Regions from separate parts of the Actinomadura monticuli genome, predicted to be linked through region 1. Evidence: riboswitches for the same ligand, from Rfam matches in the RefSeq annotation. Region 1 holds a riboswitch; the other holds the start of a gene.
What was found. Region 1 has a riboswitch for thiamine pyrophosphate ahead of thiC (phosphomethylpyrimidine synthase ThiC). Riboswitches for the same ligand answer to the same signal wherever they lie in the genome.
Positions count from the first base shown of each region.

Region 1 (6,985 bases):
TCGGCGTACCGCCGGACGTCCCGGGTGATCTTCATCGAGCAGAAGTGCGGGCCGCACATCGAGCAGAAGTGCGCGGTCTTCGCCGGGGCCGCCGGGAGCGTGGCGTCATGGAACGCGCGGGCGGTGTCCGGGTCGAGCGAGAGGTTGAACTGGTCCTCCCACCGGAAGCCGAACCGCGCGTCCGAGAGGGCGTCGTCCCACGCCCGCGCCCCCGGATGCCCCTTCGCCAGGTCGGCGGCGTGCGCGGCGATCTTGTAGGCGATGACGCCGGCCTTGACGTCCTCGCGGTCCGGCAGCCCGAGGTGCTCCTTCGGCGTGACGTAGCAGAGCATCGCGGTGCCGTGCCAGCCGATCATCGCGGCGCCGATCGCCGAGGTGATGTGGTCGTAGCCGGGCGCGATGTCGGTGGTCAGCGGGCCGAGCGTGTAGAACGGCGCCCCGTCGCACCACTCCTGCTGCCGGTCGACGTTCTCCTTGATCTTGTCCATCGGGACGTGGCCCGGCCCCTCGTTCATCACCTGGGCGCCGTACTCGGCGGCGATCCTCGTCAGCTCGCCCTGCGTGCGCAGCTCGGCGAACTGGGCCTCGTCGTTGGCGTCCGCGATCGAGCCGGGGCGCAGCCCGTCCCCGAGCGACCAGGTGACGTCGTAGGCGGCGAAGATCTCGCACAGCTCCCGGAAATGCGTGTACAGGAAGTTCTCCTCGTGGTGCGCCAGGCACCACGCCGCCATGATCGACCCGCCGCGCGACACGATGCCCGTCCTGCGCCGCGCCGTCAGCGGCACGTACCGCAGCAGCACCCCGGCGTGGACGGTCATGTAGTCCACGCCCTGCTCGGCCTGCTCGATCACCGTGTCGCGGAAGACCTCGTAGGTCAGCTCCGCGGGGTCGCCGCCGACCTTCTCCACCGCCTGGTACAGCGGGACGGTCCCGACCGGCACCGGCGAGTTGCGCAGGATCCACTCCCGCGTCGTGTGGATGTCCCGCCCCGTCGACAGGTCCATGACCGTGTCGGCGCCCCACCGCGTCGCCCACGTCATCTTCTCGACCTCGTCCTCGACGGACGACGCCACCGCCGAGTTGCCGATGTTCGCGTTCACCTTGACGAGGAAGTTCCGCCCGATGACCATCGGCTCGCTCTCGGGATGGTTGACGTTCGCGGGCAGGACCGCCCGCCCCGCCGCCAGCTCGTCCCGGACGAACTCCGGCGCCGCGCCCTCGCGCAGCGCCGCGAACTCCATCTCGGGGGTGATCTCGCCGCGCCGCGCGTACGCCCGCTGCGTCACCGCGCCGCCCGTCGCGCGGCGCGGCCGGCGCGGCAGGACGTCCTCCCGCACGGGCGCGCCCCGCCCGCCGTCCCCCGGGCGGACGGCCCGCCCCGCGTACGGCGCGGTGTCGCCCCGCTCGGCGATCCACGCCTCCCGCAGCGCGGGCAGCCCCCGCCGGACGTCGGTCTCCCGCGCCGGATCGGTGTACGGCCCCGACGTGTCGTACAGGACGACGACGTCGCCGTTGGTCAGCGGCACCTCCCGCATCGGGACCCGGACGTCCGGGCGCGCGCCCTGGAGGTAGGTCTTGCGGGCAGCCGGAACCACACGTTCTGTCATGACGACTCGATCTCTCCCTACGCCGGCATTACCCGGTCAGGTTCATGCGGTCAGCGGCCGTCCCAGCCGCTATCTCAGCCCGGTTCGCCGGGCCCCCGCGATCTGTCGTGCCCGACGCTAACCCGCCGCACCCCCGTTGCCGCAACCGCCGCCGCCGAGGTAGAACGCGCCCGCGCGCGGAGCCTGGCAGGATCGGGGCATGACCGACCCTCATCAGGAGTTCACGCTCACCCCGGTCGGCCACGTGTCGTCCGCGCTCACCGACCGGGCGTCCGCGCCCAAGCAGGGGACGGAGGGCGCGCCGGAGGCATGGCTGGTCTTCGAGCCCGCCGTCCTCCCGGCGCTGGACGGCCTGCGCGCGGGCGACCGGGTCTTCGTGCTGACCTGGCTGCACCTGTCGCCCCGCGACGTCCTGAGCGTCCACCCGCGCGACGACCCGGCCGCCCCGATGCGCGGCGTGTTCGCGACGCGCTCCCCGGACCGCCCCAACCCGATCGGGCTGCACCCGGTCGAGGTCGTGCGGGTGATCGGCCGCCGCGTCCTCGTCCGCGACCTGGAGGCCCTCGACGGCACCCCGATCCTGGACGTCAAGCCGGTCCTCCCCAGCGAGCCCGGCGCATAACGGCCGCCGGAGCGGCGGGGCGGTGCGCGGTGGCCGGGGGCGGCCGGGAAGATGGACGGGTGGTGAGGCTTCCTCGGATCGGTGTGACGGCAGGGGACGCCCTGCTCGCGGCGGCGCTGGCGGGTTTCGCGGCGGTGGCGGCGGTGGCCTGGCCGGGCGTCCGGGGGCTGGACGCCGCCGGGGCCCTGCTGCTGGTCGCGGCGCACGTGCCGCTCGCGGTGATCCGGCGGTGGCCGGCGCCGGGGCTGGCCGCCCTGGTGATCATCGTGCTGCCGTACCACCTGGCGCAGTACCAGCACCACGCGCTGGTGCCCGCCGAGGTGATCGCGCCGTTCGCGTACGCGGTCCTCGGGCGGCGGGTGCGGATCGTCCTCGGCGACCCGCCGCCGCGCACCTGGTGCGCGGGGACCGGCCGCTCGACCGGACGGAGATCGCCGACGCGCTCGCCTCGATCGCGGGCACCTGCCGGGACGCCCGGACGGAGCTGCGCGGCACCCTGCAGGTCCTGCGCGGCACCGACGTGGAGGCGCCCGGGGCGCTGCCCGGCCCGGAGGGCATCGGCGGCCTCGTGCGCGCCGCGCGCGACGGCGGGCTCGACGTGGAGGTCTCCGCCGGCGGCCTCGGGACGCTGCCGCCGGAGATCGGCGTCGCCGCGTACCGGATCGTCCAGGAGGCCCTGACCAACGTTGTCAAGCACGCCGCCGCCGAGCGCGCCGCGGTGACCGTGACGCGCGACGGCGGCGGGCTCGTCGTGCGCGTCTCCGACGACGGGCGCGGGCCGTCCGGCGGCGTCCCGGGCGGGTTCGGGATCCTCGGGATGATCGAGCGGGCGCGCAGCGTCGGCGGCACCCTGGACGCGGGCCCGGGGGAGCACGGCGGGTTCGTCGTCACCGCGGTCCTCCCGCTGGCGGACGCCGTCAGCCCGCGCTGACGGGCCGGCGCGCACCGCTCCGCCCCCGCCTTGGCCGGCCCTCCGGGGGGTCTTCGCCCGGTTCGGCACGTCCGCCGGGAACCTCCCAACCCCGCCGGCCGCTGATGAAGCAGAGCCGCCCGATGAGCGCCGTCCGGCGGTCCCCGTCGCACGGACGGACGCTCCCGAGGGCTTTCAAACCCTTACCGGTAGGGTCAGGATCAAGGGGACCAGGGGAGGCGAACGCGTCGGTGAGCACACTGCAGGAGGCCCCGCAGGACCGGATCCTCACGGTGCCGAACATCCTGAGCCTGGCGCGGCTGGTCGGCGTCCCGCTGTTCCTGTGGCTCGTCCTCGCCGAGGCGGACTGGTGGGCGCTCGGCGTGCTGGTGTTCGCCGGCCTGTCCGACTGGCTGGACGGCAAGCTGGCGCGCGTGCTGAACCAGACGAGCAAGCTCGGGACGGTGCTCGACCCGGCCGCCGACCGGCTCTACATCCTCGCGACGCTCGTCGGGCTCACCATCCGCGACATCATCCCGCTGTGGCTGGTGGTGCTGCTGGTCGCCCGGGAGTTCGCGATCGCGCCGATCGCGCCGATCGTCCGGCGGCTCGGGTACGGGGGCACGCTCCCCGTCCACTTCATCGGCAAGGCGGGCACCATGTGCCTGCTGTACGCCTTCCCGCTGCTGCTGCTGGGCGACCACGGCGGCGGCGCGGCGACCGCGGCGAAGGTCACCGGATGGTCCTTCGCCATCTGGGGGACGGGCCTGTACTGGTGGTCGGCCGTCCTCTACTGGGAGCAGACGCGGCAACTGGTGCTGGCCGGCCGCGGCTCGCCCCCGGGCCCCGGGGCGGTTCCGGGGCCGGACCCGGCGCCCGCACCGGGGCGGCGGGGCGACCCGGGCGCGGAACCGCCGGCCGGCGACCAGAAGGGAGCTGAGACCCCCCGATGAAGGCCGTCGTGATGGCGGGAGGCGAGGGGACGCGGCTGCGTCCGATGACCGCCAACCAGCCCAAGCCGCTGCTGCCGCTCGTCAACCGGCCGATCATGGAGCACGTGCTCCGGCTGCTGAAGCGGCACGGGTTCACCGAGACCGTCGTCACCGTCCAGTTCCTGGCCGCGCTGATCCGCAACTACTTCGGCGACGGCGAGGAGCTCGGCATGTCGCTGAGCTACGCGACGGAGGAGATCCCGCTCGGCACCGCCGGCAGCGTCAAGAACGCCGAGGAGGCGCTGCGCGACGACCGGTTCCTCGTCATCTCCGGCGACGCCCTCACCGACATCGACCTCACCGACATGGTGCGGTTCCACGAGGAGAACGACGCGCTCGTCACCATCGGGCTCAAGCGCGTCCCGAACCCCCTCGAGTTCGGAATCATCATCGTGGACGACGAGGGCCGCGTGCAGCGGTTCCTGGAGAAGCCCACCTGGGGGCAGGTTTTCTCCGACACCGTCAACACCGGCATCTACGTGATGGAGCCCGAGGTCCTCGAGCACGTCGCGGAGGGCGAGTCCGTCGACTGGTCCGGGGACGTGTTCCCGAAGCTGCTCGCCGAGGGCGCCCGCCTGTTCGGGTACGTGGCCGACTGCTACTGGGAGGACGTCGGCACCCACGAGAGCTACCTCAAGGCCCAGGCCGACATGCTGTCCGGCCAGGTCGGCATCGAACTGGACGGCTTCGAGATGTCGCCCGGCGTGTGGGTCGCCGAGGGCGCCGAGGTGGACGCCGAGGCCGTCCTCAAGGGGCCGCTCTACATCGGCGACTACGCCAAGGTCGAGGCGGGCGTCGAACTGCGCGAGTACACCGTCCTCGGCAGCAACGTCGTCGTGAAGGAGGGCGCGTTCCTGCACCGCGCCATCGTCCACGACAACGTGTTCGTCGCGCCGTCCACGAACCTGCGCGGCTGCGTCGTCGGCAAGAACACCGACATCATGGCCGGCGCCCGCGTCGAGGAGGGCGCGGTCATCGGGGACGAGTGCGTCATCGAGGCGGAGGCGTACGTCTCCAGCGGCGTGAAGGTCTACCCGTTCAAGACCATCGAGGCCGGCGCGGTCGTCAACACCAGCGTGATCTGGGAGTCGCGCGGGCAGCGCAACCTGTTCGGGCCGCGCGGCGTGTCCGGGCTCGTCAACGTGGAGATCACCCCCGAGCTGGCGGTGCGGCTGGCCAGCGCCTACGCGACGACCCTGAAGAAGGGCACGACCGTCGTCACCGGGCGCGACGTGTCCCGCGCCGCCCGCACCCTGAAACGCGCCGTGAACAGCGCCCTGACCGCCAGCGCCATCAACGTCAACGACCTGGAGGCGACCCCGCTGACCGTCGCCCGGTTCGAGACCGGCCGCGAGGACGCCGTCGGCGGCATCTACATCCGCACCACCCTCGGCGACCCGCAGGGCGTCGACATCCTGTTCCTCGACGCGGGCGGCGCCGACCTGTCCCAGGCCGCGCAGCGCAAGCTCGAGCGCGTCTTCGGCCGCCAGGAGTACCGCCGCGCGTTCCCCGGCGAGATCGCCGAGCTGACCTACCCGCCGCGCGTCGTGGAGACCTACACCCGCGACCTGCTCCGCCGCGTCGACATCCGCGGCGTCCGCGAGGCCGGGCTGAAGATCGTCCTGGACTGCGCGGGCGGCGTCGCCTCGCTCGTCCTGCCGAACCTCCTCGGCAAGGTCGGCGTGGAGGTCCTCACCCGCAACGCCGGCCTCGACGAGGCCAACCCGACCGAGACGCTCGCCGAGCGCATGCGCGACCTGGAGCGCCTCGGCGACCTCGTCTCCTCGTCGCGGGCCGCGTTCGGCGTCCGCTTCGACCCCGTCGGGGAGCGGATCTCCCTCGTGGACGAGAACGGCGAACTGGTCGGCGACGACCGCGCCCTCCTCGTGATGCTCGACCTGGTCGCCGCCGAGCGCCGCGGCGGCAAGGTGGCGCTGCCGGTGACGACGACGCGGGTCGCCGAGCAGGTGTGCCGGTTCCACGGCGTCCAGGTCGAGTGGACGTCCACGTCCCAGGACGTCCTCACCAAGGCCGCCGCGCAGCCCAGCGTGATCTTCGCGGGGGACGGCCGGGGCGGCTTCCTCATGCCCGAGTTCAGCGGCACCGTCGACGGGATCGCGGCCTTCGTCCGCCTGGTCGGCCTCGTCGCCCGCACGCGCCTGACCCTGTCCCAGATCGACAGCCGCATCCCCGACGCGCACCTCCTGCGCCGCTCCGTCCCCACGCCGTGGGCGGCCAAGGGCAGCGTCATGCGCCACGTCGTGGAGGCCGCCGGGGACCGCGCCATCGACACCACCGACGGCGTCCGCGTCGTCGAGGACGACGGCCGCTGGGTGCTGGTCCTGCCCGACCCCGCGGAGGCCGTCACCCATCTGTGGGCCGAGGGCCCGGACGCCGACGCCGCCCAGTCCCTCCTGGAGGAATGGGCCGCCGTCGTCGAGCACGCGGGCTCCTGACCCCGGCCGCGCCGGCCGGCGCGGCCCGGTCAGTCGATGGGCGCGTCGTCGGGGTTCTGGGCGGCGAGGCCGGCGAGGACGTCCAGGGCGCCCGCCAGGGTCTCCAGCGGCGGTGACGCCAGGCCGATGCGGATCGCGCGGGGCGCGGCGCCCGTCCCGACGACGAAGGCGGCGGCCGGGGTGACGGCGATGCCGTGCCGCGCGGCGGCCGCCACGAACGTCTCCGCGCGCCACCGGGGCGGCAGGTCCCACCAGCAGAAGTAGGAGCACGGCCCGGTGCGGACGGCGGCGCCGGCGAGGCGCTCGGCGACGAGCCGCTGCCGGGCCGCGGCGTCGGCGCGCTTGGCGCTCGTGACGGCGGCGACGGTCCCGTCGGCGATCCAGCCGGTCGCCGCCTC
Region 1 covers NZ_JAXCEI010000021.1:53,676-60,660, reverse strand. Annotated here, with positions in the region: gene thiC (phosphomethylpyrimidine synthase ThiC) at 1-1,607, opposite strand, end outside; TPP riboswitch at 1,603-1,716, opposite strand; gene tsaA (tRNA (N6-threonylcarbamoyladenosine(37)-N6)-methyltransferase TrmO) at 1,807-2,229, shown strand; gene SM611_RS32960 (sensor histidine kinase) at 2,627-3,160, shown strand; gene clsA (cardiolipin synthase ClsA) at 3,391-4,092, shown strand; gene SM611_RS32950 (sugar phosphate nucleotidyltransferase) at 4,089-6,587, shown strand; gene SM611_RS32945 (aminotransferase-like domain-containing protein) at 6,617-6,985, opposite strand, start outside.

Region 2 (6,985 bases), on a different contig from region 1:
ATCAGGCCGGGGACCTCGCCGAGGAACAGCCACGACATGCCCACGACCAGGGCGGGCACGGCGTAGGTGGTGGCGCCCATCTTCCCGGCGGTCGTGCGGGCCAGCGCGTACCCCCAGGTCGTGAACGCGATCGCGGTCGGGAAGACGCCCAGGTAGACCATGTTGAGGGTGGCGCTCGCCGGGGCGTCGGCGGCCTGCGAGACCAGCTGGCCGGAGAACGGCAGGCAGGCGAGCGCGCCGACCGCGCACGCGAACGTGGTGAACTGCAGCGCCGAGGCGTGCCGCAGCGCGGGCTTCTGGCTCACCACGCCCGCCGCGTAGGTGACGGCGGCGACCAGGCAGAGCAGCACCCCGCCGACGGACGCGCGGCCCTCGCCCGACATCGACAGCCCGACGACGGCGGCGCCCGCGAACGACACGGCCATGCCGACCACCAGCCGGGACGAGACGCCCTCCTTCAGCAGCCAGCCGCCGAGGAGCGCGATCAGGATCGGCCCGATGTTGACGACGAGGGCGGCGGTGCCCGCGTCCACGAGCTGCTCGCCCCAGTTGAGGGCGACCATGTAGGCGCCGAACCACAGCACGCCGGCGGCGGCGATGCCGGGCCAGGCGGCCCTGGGCGGCAGGCCCTCGCGCCGGACGAGCCAGAGCACGCCGAGCACGACCGTCCCGGACAGGAGCCGGCCGAGGGCGAGGGCGCCGGGCCCGTACTCGGCGCCGGCGCTGCGAATCGAGACGAAGGCGGACGCCCACAGCACCACCGTGACGGTGGCGGCGGCGACCGCGCGCTTGTCGGCGCGACCCGGGTTCTCCTGCTGCATGTCACGCACCTTAGGTATGGGTCGTTTCGATGAACACCGAAGGAACGTGCCGGGTCCCGGCGTGTGCCCGAGGTGAACCGGACCCAGTGTGGTGACCGCCTGATTTCAGGTCCAGCGAATATTCCTACAGGGAACTCTTTAGAGGGCCTACGAGGTGGCGAGGCCCTCGAAGGGCGAGGACGCCTGCGCGTAGCGGCGCTTCGGGATGCGCCCGGCGAGCCGGGCGAGCCGGCCGGCCTCCACCGCGTGCCGCATCGCCGCGGCCATCCGCTCCGGGTGCCGCGCGCGGGTCACGGCGGTCGCGAGCAGCACGGCGTCGCACCCGAGCTCCATGGCGAGCGCGGCGTCGGACGCGGTGCCCAGCCCCGCGTCCAGGATCACCGGGACGTTCGCCCGCTCGACGATCAGCTCGATGTTGTGCGGGTTGCGGATGCCGAGACCCGACCCGATGGGCGAGCCGAGCGGCATCACCGCGGCGCAGCCGATCTGCTCCAGGCGGTGCGCCAGCACCGGGTCGTCGCTGGTGTACGGCAGGACGGTGAACCCGTCGTCGACGAGCTGCTCGGCGGCCTCGACCAGTTCGATCGGGTCGGGCAGCAGCGTGTGCTCGTCCGCGATCACCTCCAGCTTGACCCAGCTCGTGCCGAGCGCCTCGCGGGCGAGCTTGGCGGTGAGCACGGCCTCCCCGGCGGTGAAGCAGCCCGCCGTGTTCGGCAGCACCCGGATGCCGCACTCCGCGAGGACGTCGAGCACCGAGCCGCGCGCGGACGGGTCCACCCGCCGCATCGCGACCGTGGTCAGCTCCGTCCCGGACGCGGTCAGCGCCTCCCGCAGCACGTGCATGCTGGGCGCGCCGCCCGTCCCCATGATCAGCCGCGAGCCCAGTTCCTCCCCGGCGATGACCAGCGTGTCGGTGTCCACCCTCATCCTCCCTGTACGCGTCCCCTGTGGGGGGACGACCTCCCGCGCCCCCGGGTCCGGGGCGGGCCGCCGCGTCCGCTCGGCTGCGCTGCGCTCCGTTCGATGCGCGGTCACCCCCCTTGCACGGCGGTCAGCACTTCGAGCCGGTCGCCGTCCCGCAGCGTCGTCGTCTCCCAGGCGGAGCGGCGGACGACCTCGCCGTTCAGCGCGGCCGCCACGCCCGTCCGCGCGGTGGTGACGGACGCGACGGCCTCGGCCAGTCCCGCGCCGTCGGGCAGCTCGCGCGGCTCGCCGTTGACGTGCACCCTCATGCCGGCACCTCGAATCGGGCCGGGGCGAATGGCCCGGCGACCTCGGGGACGGGGCCGTCCAGCAGCATGGCGGCCAGGATGTCGGCGCTCACCGGGGTGAGCAGGACCCCGTTGCGGAAGTGGCCCGTACCGGCGAACAGGCCGGGCAGGCCGGTGGGGCCCATGACCGGCGCGTTGTCCGGCGATCCGGGCCGCAGCCCGGCGGTGACCTCGGCGAACTCCAGCTCGGTGATGCCGGGCAGCAGCTCGCGGGCGTCCCGCAGCAGCTCCCACAGCCCGCCGGCGGTGACCCGCGTGTCGAAGCCCAGCTCCTCCTGGGTGGCGCCGAGGACGATCTCGCCGTCCGCGCGCGGCACCAGGTAGACCGACGAGCCCCGCACCAGGCCGCGGGTGGTGCGCCGCAGGAACGGGACGCGGGTGCGGAGCCGGATCACCTGGCCCTTCACCGGCCGGACGGGGGGAACGATCCCGGGCGGCAGCCCGTCGAGGTCGCCCGACCACGGCCCGGCCGCCAGCAGCACCCGGTCGGCGCGGAGCACCGTGCCGTCGTCCAGCCCGACTCCGGCCGCCGCGCCGCCCTCGACGACGATCCGCGCGGCCTTCCGGCGGACCAGCCGGACGCCGAGCCGCGCCGCCGCCGCCAGCAGCGCCGCGGTGAGCCGGCGCGGGTCGATGGAGCCGTCCTCGGGGGCGAGCAGGCCGCCGCGCACGCCGGGCGCGAGCATCGGCTCCGCGCGCCGGCACTCCCGGCCGGTCAGCGCCTCCGCGGGGATGCCCAGGCTCTCCTGGAAGCGGCGCAGGTCGTCGAGGTACCGGAGGTCGTCGGAGTCGAAGGCGACCTGGAGCAGCCCGTCGGTGCGGTAGCCGGTCTCCAGGCCGGTCAGCTCCTCCAGTTCGGCGACGAACGCGCCGTACCGGTCGCGGGACGCGAGGCCGAGCCGCAGCAGCGGCTCCTCGCCGTAGGTCAACTCGCTGACCGGGGTGAGCATGCCCGCCGCCACCGCCGAGGCGCCGCTCGCGGGGGACGGGTCGACCAGGGTGACGGCCGCGCCGCCCGCGGCGGCGCGCCAGGCGGTGCCGAGGCCGATCACCCCCGCGCCCACGATCACGATCTCCATGCGCGCTCCCTTCGCCGGCATGATCCGGATCAGGTCTGGCGGTCGGCGGCCCGTTCCAGCCGCCCTCTCAGCCCGGTCGCACCGGACTCCCGCGCTCTGTGTCGTTTTATCCGCTTCCCACCTTACGACCTCGGTAAAGCGCGCCAGCTCCTGGACAGGTGTCCACGCGAAAATCGCGGCACATTAGGCTGCCCTTCATGGAGAGGGTCATCGTCGTGGGTGGCGGGCTGGCCGGCGTGCGCGCCGCGGAAGCCCTGCGGAACAAGGGGTACGAGGGCGCGCTGACGCTCGTCTCGGCGGAGCGGCACCGGCCCTACGACCGGCCGCCGCTGTCGAAGGCCGTCCTCGCGGGCGAGTCCGACGACACGACCGTCGACGCCGACTGGGACGCGCTGCGCTGCGAGCTGCTGCTCGGCGAGCGCGCGACCGCGCTGCGGCCGGACGAGCCCGGACGCGGCGGGGAGCTGGCGACCACGGCGGGCGACCTGCCGTTCGACGGGCTGGTCATCGCGACCGGCGCCACCCCGGTCACGCTGCCGGGGCAGGGCCGCCAGCACGTCCTGCGGACCATCGACGACGCCCGCGACCTGCGCTCCCGGCTGACCGCGGGCGCCCGGATCGTGATCGTCGGGGCGGGCTGGATCGGCGCCGAGGTCGCGACCACCGCCGCGAAGAAGGGCTGCCGCGTCACCGTCGTGGAGGCCGCCGACGCCCCGGTCGCCAACGCGATCGGGCCCGAGGTGGGCGCGCTGACCGCCCCCTGGTACGCGGAGGCGGGCGTGGAGCTGCGCACCGGCGTGAAGGTCGCCGCCGTCGAGGCGGGCGGCCTCGTGCTCGCCGGCGGCGGGCGGATCGAGGCCGACGAGGTCGTGACCGGCGTCGGCGTCCGCCCGGTCGTGTCGTGGCTGGACGGCTCGGGCCTGCTGGTCGAGCGCGGCGTCGTCACCGACGGCTCGTTCCGCGTCTACCAGGGCGCGGAGGAGCCCGGCTCCCTCCGCCCCGACATCGTGGCGGTCGGCGACGTCGCCGCCTGGTGGTCGTCGCGGTACGGGCGGCGGCTCCTCGTCGAGCACTGGGACACGGCCCTCAACGCCCCCGAGACCGCCGCCGCGGCCCTCCTCGGCCAGGACGCCGGATACGACACCGCCCCCTACTTCTGGTCCGAACAGTTCGGGCGCATGGTGCAGTACGCGGGCAACCACGCCGCGTCCGAGCGGCTCGTCCTGCGCGGCGACCCGTCCGGGCCGAAGTGGGCGGCGGTGTGGCTGACCGGCGACCGCCTCGACGCGATCCTCACCGTCGACCGGCCCCGTGACCTGGTGCAGGCGAGGCGGGTGATCGCCGCCGGGACGCCGGTGGACCCGGTGGCGATCGCCGACCCGGACGTCCCCGTCCGGCAGGCCGTTCGCTGACGGCGATCGCCGCGGGAGGACAACGGCTGTCCAGCGGGTTTGAGGCTTCCGAAGGCGTGGTAGCAAGGGGGCGTGACGCAGATGCACGCAACCGTTGACAGCGCACTCGACCCCCGGACCGACGCCCTCGCCGGCGAATGGCTCACCCTCCGCGAGACCGCCGAACGGCTCGGGATCAAGCCCAACCGGATCAAGCAGCTCATCCACGAGCACCGGATCCTCGCGGTCCGCCGGGGCGGCGAGCCGATGGTCCCGGCGGCCTTCATCAAGGACGGCCAGGTCATCAAGGGGCTGCCCGGCACGCTCACCCTCCTGTCGGACGCCGGGTTCGACGACGTGGAGACGATCCGCTGGCTGTTCACCGCCGACGACACGCTGCCGGGGACGCCGGTGGAGGCGCTCACCGAGAACAGGGGGACCGAGGTCCGCCGCCGGGCCCAGGCACTGGCCTTCTAGGGGGCCAGGGCACTCCAGGGCGTCCCGCGCCGCCCGGACGCCCCCGCCCTCCCGGCGGTCCCGGCCACCGGGTATCAACGGAGGGCAACGCTCGTGACACGATCGCGGGGTCACGCGCGGCGGCGGTTCGCCGCCCGCGCGGCCCCGCGATCACCTGTGAAAGGACGATGACCGGCAGTGTCCAGGCATCTCCCCTCCGTCCCCTCCGAACTCTCCGAACCCTCCGAACGCGCCGTCGCGCTGCGCGCCCGGCTCAGCCGGGCCCGCCTCTACCTCTGCACCGACGCGCGGGAGGGCCGGGGAGACCTGCCCGGCTTCCTCGACGCCGTCCTCGCGGGCGGGGTCGACATCGTCCAGCTCCGCCAGAAGGGCCTGGAGGCCCGGGAGGAGATGGCGTACCTGGAGATCTTCCGGGCGGCCTGCGACCGGCACGGCGCGCTGCTGGCGGTCAACGACCGGGCCGACGTGGCGCACGCCGTCGGCGCGGACGTGCTGCACCTGGGCCAGGACGACCTGCCGGTGCCCGCCGCCCGAGAGATCGTCGGCGGCGACATGCTGATCGGCCGGTCCACGCACTCCGGCGAGCAGGCGTCGGCGGCGGCCGTCGAGCCCGGCGTCGACTACTTCTGCGCGGGCCCCGTGTGGCCGACGCCGACCAAGCCCGGCCGTCCCGCGCGCGGCCCGAAGCTGCTGGAGTACGCGGCGTCGCTGCGGGCGGCGCGGCCCTGGTTCGGGATCGGCGGCATCGACCTCGGGAACCTCGGCGAGGTGCTGGCGGCGGGCGCGACCCGCGTCGTCGTGGTGCGCGCCATCACCGAGGCGGACGACCCCGGCGCGGCGGCGGCGGAGTTCGCGCGCCGGCTGGCGGCCTGACCTTGTCGTGGTTTGACGTAGATCATGGTGCGGGCGGTGGGAACGATCACCCACAATGGGGGCATGAGCCTCGGACCCGATGACGACCGCACGGTCGACCTGGACGACGACCTGGAGATCCTGCCCGACCAGACGTCCGACGACACCGACACGGGCTGGGGCGAGTGGCGCGGCGGGGCCGGCGACGACGACCGCCTGCTGGAGGAGCGCCCGCCCCACTGGTGACGAGGGCAGGCCCCGCTTGAGAACAACAGCCCGCTCAGAACACCGGCCCGCTCAGAACACCAGGCCGAGCGCGAACCCGGCGGCGACGACGGCGCCGAGCGCGACCATCATCCGCCACCGGTAGCGCGGGATCCGGGTCGGGCGCGGCTTCGGCGCCGGGCTCCGGCCGTCCCGCAGCGCCCGGACGAGCTGCGGCGCGGTGGGCCGGGCGGCCGGGTTCTTGTCCAGGCAGCGGGCCGCGAGGTCGCGCAGCGGGCCCTGCATGTCGCCGAGGTCGGGCCGCCGGGAGGTGACGCGCCGCATGACGGCGGCGCTCGGCCCGGTGCCGAAGGGCGGCCGGCCGGTCGCGGCGAACACCATCGCGGCGCCCCAGGCGAACACGTCGGCGGGCGGCCCGACGGGCTCGTCCTCGATCTGCTCGGGCGCCATGTAGGCGGGGGTGCCGACGGGGCCGGTGGTGATCGGGGCCGCGTCCGCGGTGCGGGCGATGCCGAAGTCGATGACCTTGGCGCCGTCCGGGCCGAGGAGGACGTTGCCGGGCTTGAAGTCGCGGTGCACGATCCCGGCGCGGTGGATCGCGGCGAGCGCCGCCGCCGTGCGCAGCGCGACCTTGCGCAGCTGCGGGGCGGGCAGCGGGCCGCGGTCGGCGACGACGTGCTGGAGCGAGGGCCCCTCGACGAATTCGCTGACGATGTAGGGGCGGTCGCCGGTCATGTCGGCGTCCAGGACGCGCGCCGTGTGCCGCCCGGACACCTTCAGCGCCGCGTCCGCCTCCTTGACGAAGCGGCTGCGCGCGCGCTGGCCGGCGGTCGCGCCGCCGCGCAGCAGCTTGACGGTGACGAGCTCGC
Region 2 covers NZ_JAXCEI010000011.1:78,270-85,254, forward strand. Annotated here, with positions in the region: gene SM611_RS24430 (DMT family transporter) at 1-821, opposite strand, end outside; gene SM611_RS24435 (thiazole synthase) at 969-1,748, opposite strand; gene thiS (sulfur carrier protein ThiS) at 1,853-2,053, opposite strand; gene thiO (glycine oxidase ThiO) at 2,050-3,171, opposite strand; TPP riboswitch at 3,161-3,274, opposite strand; gene SM611_RS24450 (NAD(P)/FAD-dependent oxidoreductase) at 3,369-4,583, shown strand; gene SM611_RS24455 (Rv2175c family DNA-binding protein) at 4,665-5,039, shown strand; gene thiE (thiamine phosphate synthase) at 5,280-5,912, shown strand; gene SM611_RS24465 (hypothetical protein) at 5,976-6,137, shown strand; gene SM611_RS24470 (serine/threonine-protein kinase) at 6,189-6,985, opposite strand, start outside.
Region 2: linked by a shared signal. The riboswitch ahead of thiO (glycine oxidase ThiO) and the one ahead of thiC (phosphomethylpyrimidine synthase ThiC) in region 1 are both predicted to bind thiamine pyrophosphate.